2 regions of the Neobacillus sp. NPDC093127 genome follow, and region 2 is predicted to be linked to the other one. Evidence: riboswitches for the same ligand, from Rfam matches in the RefSeq annotation. Region 2 holds a riboswitch; the other holds the start of a gene.

Region 1 (3,425 bases), on a different contig from region 2:
TGATGAGCGGGAACAAACGTTAAATCAGCTTTTAACAGAAATGGATGGATTTGATGCCGATAAAGGTGTCGTTATTCTGGCAGCGACGAACCGGCCTGAAACACTTGATAAAGCACTATTAAGACCTGGCCGTTTCGACCGGCGAGTTCCGGTTGAATTACCTGACTTAGCAGGCCGTGAATCGATCTTGCGCGTTCATGCAGAAAAAGTAAAGCTAGCAGCTGATGTGAATTTTAATATGATTGCGCGAGCCACTTCAGGAGCATCAGGGGCTGATTTGGCGAATATTATTAACGAAGCGGCACTTAGGGCGGTTAGGATGGGCCGTAACAAAGTAATACAAAATGATTTGGAAGAGTCAGTTGAGGTCGTCATTGCCGGTTATCAACGAAAAAATGCAGTTATTTCCATGAAGGATAAATTAACAATTTCGTATCATGAAATTGGACACGCACTGGTAGCAGCGAAACAAAGTCACTCGGCGCCGGTTCATAAAATTACGATTATCCCCAGGACGTCTGGGGCTTTAGGTTATACGATGCAGGTCGATGAGCATGAAACGATTCTCATGACTAAAGAACAGGCATTAGATAAAATCACCACCTACATGGGAGGACGTGCCGCCGAAGAGGTTATTTTTAAAACGGTCACTTCAGGTGCCTCTAATGATATTGAACAAGCGACAAAAATTGCCAGAGCAATGGTCACACGGTTTGGGATGAGTGAAGAATTTGATATGATGGCGCTGGAAACGGTGAACAATCCGTATTTAGGCGGCGATACATCGCTGATGGTATCGGCAGAAACAGCCGCTAGAGTAGATGAGGAGATTCTCAAGATTATCAAATCTTGCCACCGGAGGGCGATTCAGATATTGGAGGAAAACAAAGATAAATTACACGAACTAACCAAGTACTTGTTAGAAAAAGAAACCATCAGCGGTGAGGAATTTATGGCGATATTAACCGGAAAACTGGAGTGAGTTCCTGTGGTCAAGCCCCTAATAAATGGACACAGAAATAATTCGACAAAAACTGAAATTTACCTTTGAATTTTGAAAGTTGCTACCGCGCTTCGCTTAGTGGCCTTCTCCTGGAAGAACATAATAAATTCTGTTCTTCCAGGAGAAGGAAAAGGTGGTAACTAAATTTATGAAAAAATCGTCAGGGAGTATGACCAAAAAAGAAAGGCGATTCAAATCTCTAGTAAAATCATTGAGCATGCAAAAGAATCAGAAATTAGTACGACATTAAGTGATGGGATCAATGAATTAATGGCGGTTGATGAGGATCAAATGGATGAGGATAACGGTGACATCACAGCTTCGTTGATTATGATAGCGATTCTTTTTCGACAGGCTTTAGAACTTAATGACGATAAATGGGTCCTGAATAGTTATAATAAAATAATTTTCAGTCTATTTCATTTACAAACCAAAAAGGGTATGCAATAATCTCTAGTAGAAAACAAAAAAATGAATATTAAACAAATAGGTTTCTTACTGTTCCTAGTGAATAGTAGGACTAAGAGGGAAGTTGGTGTAAATTCCAACACGGTCCCGCCACTGTAAGCGAGTAGGAAGGTTATAAAAAATCCACTGTGTGTGTATTGCATGGGAAGGAATAACCAACCGTTGATTCGTAAGTCAGGAAACCTGCCTATTATGTTGTTTAAGCTTCCTCGAGGAAAGGAATGTTTAAAGTGCAGGTAATCTCTTAATTATTGGTATTTTTAATATTTATATTAAAGATTGCATGTTTATACATACTATCTACTAGACAAGTATGATTACAATGCCTTTACTCGACGCTTTCCACAGGAATAGCGTTTTTTTGTGTTCAGAAAAGAGAAGGAGGAAAAGTAATGAAGGCGTTTTTTAAAAAATGGGGTTTATTGAGTGCAGTTTTTCTAGTAAGCATGGTGATAATTGTTGGTTGTGGTACACAGAAGAAGACCGCTCAAAGTGAAACGAATGAAGGGAAAGAGGTTTCTCAACAAGAAACAGGTAAGGAGAGCGGACAGTCATTCCCAATTACCCTCACAGATGATGCAGGCCGAGAGGTGACAATTGAGGAAAAACCGGAAACCATTGTTTCCATTCAGGCGAGTAGTACAGAGATTGCCTTTGCACTTGGATTAGGTGACAAGATTGTTGGTGTTTCAGATTACGATAATTATCCACCGGAAGCGTTGGAAAAAGAAAAGGTAGGGGCACAGGATATCAATATAGAGCGAGTTCTCACACTTCTTCCAGATATAGCCCTTGTAACTGATTTTCATTACAAAACACATCCAGACACACTGAAGCAGTTTGAAGAAGCTGGCATTAAGGTGATTGTGGTCGGAAGTGCTGCATCTTTTGATGACGTTTATCACAATATTGAAATGATTGGGTCAGCTACTGGAAGTGAGACAGAAGCAAACGAAATCATTTCTGATATGAAGAAGCGTTTTAGTGCAATCAAAGAAAAAGCAGCAGCGATTAAGGATAAAAAGAAAGTATGGGTAGAGGTCGCACCAGCACCGGATATTTTTACGACAGGAACAAATACATTTATGCATGAAATGCTCGAATCGATTCAAGCTACTAACGCTGCAGAGGAACATGAGGGCTGGGTAAAACTGACGGAGGAGGAGATTGTCAAATTAAATCCTGATGTCATCATTACCACATATGGATACTACGTAGAAAATCCAAAAGAACAAGTATTAGCTCGTAAAGGATGGGCAGAAGTGCCCGCTCTAAAAAATAAACAGGTGTTTGATGTGGATAACGATACCGTTACTAGACCAGGTCCTCGTTTAATTGAAGGAGTCGAAACACTTGCGGAACTTATCTACCCTGAAGTTTTTAAACAATAAAATAGGTTGGTTGTATCTTCTAAGTGGCGGGTTTGTACTTAGTACAGCCCTCCTTGGCTTATTCATAAGTAGTGTGCAAGTCCCAGTTTCTACTATATTACATATCATCATCGACAAATCCTTGAGCCTTGGCTGGCTTGAAGATATAGCGAAAAATGAAGAAATGATTATTTGGAATATCCGTTTGCCAAGAGTGCTGCTTGCTTTTTGTGTCGGTGCTTCCCTTGCTTTGGCCGGTGCTGCTTTTCAAGGACTTCTACGCAATCCGTTAGCAGACCCATATACCATCGGGGTGTCATCGGGTGCTTCTCTTGGTGCTGTTTTCGTTTTGTTTTTTCAAGTGACGATTGTTGGTCTAGGGAACTTTACCCTTCCTATTGTAGCGATTGTCAGTGGCTTTATTACGCTTCTTATTGTATTCGGCCTCGTACGCTTAAGCAGTAGAAGCTTAGCTATTGAAACCATCATTTTGGCTGGAATTATTGTCAGTGCCTTTATTGGAGCGATAGTGTCGTTGATTATTTCATTAAGTGATCGAGATTCGATGTCACAAATTATCTATT
Region 2 (3,425 bases):
GGAATAAGCCTAATGCCAGTAGGTTATACATATTGGCTGCTGTATTTGGAAGAGTATGGCCCTTCACGGTTTCCTCCGGTTTTTCTTTTTCTATAGAAGGCTCTTCCACTTGTGGGCTTTCCGCTTCAGGACTCTCCACATCAGGTGTCTGTTCTGCAACTAACGGTAAGTGGTACAACGATCCCTTCCCTTGAGCAAAAAGCTGATAGGCCACTAGTGCCTGAAACGCTTGAGAAGTGGTAAAAACATCACTTACATCGCCGCCCTGCCAATCAAAACCGCCATCGGCATTTTGGAACGATAAGAAATACTGAAATAGACTGCTGTTATCACTAGCAAATAATGAAGCATTCGCATCCATTCCTAATGCAGATAAGGCAATAATCACTTGTGCAGCTGTTGAACTGTTATCAATCTTCGCCGCCTTATATTGGGCCGCTAAATATTCAATGGAAGCGTCCACTTTTTCTTTAATTCCTGCTTGGTTCCGATATGGTGCAAGTGCTGTGACAATCATCGCAGTCGTGTCAATGTCACTTGTTGCACTTTCATCCCATGCCCAGCCGCCGTCTGCGTTTTGTCTTTCAGCTAGATAGTTTACCAGCTTATCTTGAGTCCACAAAGCATCAGCTGGAACGGAGAATTCCGCACTATCCAAGGCAATCAATGCATAGGAGACACCAATTAATCCTTGTTTTGTGACATTTCCATTGTAAATGGCTTGAACTAGGTCATAGCCTTCGATATTTGTTGGGTCACCGCCTGCTGCCAGAATTCCCAGTACATACCGCTCTGTATCCGTGATGCGCGTGAATTTTCCTTCTCTTTCTTTGACAAGCGCTTTAACAGCTTCCAGATAGCTCGCAGGAATTGTTTTCCCAGCCTGTTTTAGGGCAACCGCTTCCCATTCACCGATTTGAGATTTTAAAACATATTGGCTCACAGCGTCAACAGCAGCTTGAAGATCGGCATCGGAAACCGTCCCAGCTGGAGAGTTTGGGTTTGGATTTGGTTGTCCATCCCCGCCAGCTCCGCCATCCGCCGGAACATCCTGCCATGATTCCAACTGAAAGCTTATTTGGTTACCCGATTTAAGGGCGTAGCTGTCTGCACCAACAGATGCCATTTGGCCATCAATATAAAATGCCCAGTAATTTGTCCCTTCTGCTTCCAGTCCATTAATTGACGTAATCATCTTCCCGTATTGTGATTCGCTAAAGCCAACCTTTTCCGGACCAAGTGCCACTTGTAAAAGTTGAAAGGCAGTCGGAGTGCCGATCACTTCAATATCGGGTAGATTATTGACAATCTTTTTATCTCCATCGACGACCTTGAGCGAAACCATACTTTCTGGGGTTTTTGTCCAATCCGAAAGACGGAAGGTTAATTTGTCACCATTATGGACGATATAGTTATCGGCACCAACCTGGGCAGAGACGCCGTTAATAAAGAAAGCCCAAAAATGAGTTCCTTCAGCCTTTTCCCCCTTAATCGCTGTTAACATTTTTCCATATGTAGTATCAGTAAACTCAATATTGCTTTCTCCTACTGCATTAACTAAGGCTTGGGTTGCAGTCTTACTTTCGCCGAATTGAACTGTTGTTTCCGGTAAAAGCGGATTAGCTGCATCTGTCCCAATAACAGTAATCGTGCCCTGTTTCTCTTGATTCGCTGCTAAGGCAGGCGTTTGGAATCCGCTTGTAAAAAGCGCAAACACTAGCAGCAGAACCATTGCTAGATTTTTTCTGTTGTTCATCTTTGTCTGACATCCCTTCATTATTAAAATCACCACAAAAAAAATCCCCCAAAAAGGAGGAGGAGTGTCATCTAGTTAAGTGTTGGAAACGAAAAAAACCGCTTCTATTCTTAACACTCTCCTATCCGCGTAGGCTGTTGGTGTCAAAAACAGGCAGGTTTCCTGGCTCATGATCATCGCAGTCTATGTCTTCCCATCCTCTCGACAGTGACATGTTATAGGCTGCTCCCATTTACAGTGGCGGGACCGCGTTGGCTTCTACCAACTTCCCTATTAAGCTTGAAGTCTTTTGAAAGTCTTCAGCACCTGTTTTTTTCATCATATTTTTTATTGGTTAACCCTATTATTCTATAAACTAAGAAATTTGTAAACATCATATGGCTAATAACAGCGTCAATGGCTATTTTTCATACACTTTAACTGGTAAATAAATTTCAAAATGCAGATCTTCAGTCAGATTTTGGAATTTATGCTCTTCTTTATAGATTTCAAGACATAATGCGTGGTGATCTTGGTCATAGCCGTATTCATTCATCCATTGGTACATGCGAAGATATGTATTTTCAACATCCTCTATCCTGCCTTTATGAACGCAGAAGACATAATTTTTACGTGGAATCGTAAAACCAACCATACCATCCGGAATTTCATCAATTACATCAACAGGAGTTGTAACATAATAGGTAATCTCTGTTTCCCTTATATGAAATGGCGCAATCAACATTTCTTCTTTCTTTTGATAAGATACCTCTTTAATACGTTCCTTCAATTTAGTAAAAAGACTTGGAATCTTTTCCATCTGATCGTAAGTACCATTCCAGGGTATTCCTACTACGTTCATCTCTTCTTTTTCAACCACTTGGATAGCCAAGCAAATCCCCCCCTTTTTATCTATCATATTTCTATAATTCTAATAATATCCCCAAATATCCTGCAAAGAAAATTCGACGAAAAAATCAAATTAATAATTTTTAAATAATTAAATGGAAAAAACAAGCAGCCCGCATCAATAGGCTGCCTGTGTAAGAATTATTTTAAAATACTTTGTGGAAGCGATAAATTTAAGCCTTTTGCCACCCGTTCGCCATACTCTGGATCCGCTTTATAAAAATGCTGAATTTGACGAAGCTTAATGTCATCTCTCTCAACTGGCTTCATCGCTCCGACGACTGTTTCAACCAAACGGGCTCGTTCTTCTTCTGACATCAAACGGTAAAGGTCACCCGCTTGCGTGTAATGATCGTGTTCATCATATGAAACCTGTTCAGCCACACCTGTAACCTGGAAGGCCGTCTGTTTATACTCAGGTGCTTCCTTAGGTCCGCCATAGCTGTTTGGTTCATAATAAACCGAACCGGCGCCATTATTGTCAGAACGCATCGCACCATCGCGTTGATAGTTGTTAACTTCCACTTTTGGCCGGTTAATTGGAAGCAAGTTATGGTTCGGTCCGACACGGTAACGGTGTGCATCGGAATAAGCGAAAATACGGCCTTGGAGCATCTTATCCGGCGATGCTTCAATACCGGGCACCATCGTTCCAGGTGAGAATGTTGCCTGCTCCACCTCTGCAAAGTAGTTCTCAGGGTTACGATTTAGCACCATTCGGCCTACCTCAATTAACGGATAATCTTTATGTGACCAGACCTTTGTGACATCAAATGGATCA

The links. A riboswitch is a leader RNA that binds a small molecule or an ion and turns the genes downstream of it on or off. The one in region 2 is predicted to bind cobalamin.
Region 1: another riboswitch for cobalamin. It lies ahead of ACIQCO_RS08935 (ABC transporter substrate-binding protein); the one in region 2 lies ahead of ACIQCO_RS00005 (DUF4430 domain-containing protein).

The regions. Positions count from the first base shown of each region.
Region 1 covers NZ_JBIVOP010000005.1:84,018-87,442, forward strand. Annotated here, with positions in the region: gene ftsH (ATP-dependent zinc metalloprotease FtsH) at 1-982, shown strand, start outside; gene ACIQCO_RS08930 (hypothetical protein) at 1,274-1,453, shown strand; cobalamin riboswitch at 1,475-1,676, shown strand; gene ACIQCO_RS08935 (ABC transporter substrate-binding protein) at 1,864-2,862, shown strand; gene ACIQCO_RS08940 (FecCD family ABC transporter permease) at 2,825-3,425, shown strand, end outside.
Region 2 covers NZ_JBIVOP010000001.1:178-3,602, forward strand. Annotated here, with positions in the region: gene ACIQCO_RS00005 (DUF4430 domain-containing protein) at 1-1,756, opposite strand, end outside; cobalamin riboswitch at 1,892-2,081, opposite strand; gene ACIQCO_RS00010 (GyrI-like domain-containing protein) at 2,157-2,627, opposite strand; gene katA (catalase KatA) at 2,786-3,425, opposite strand, start outside.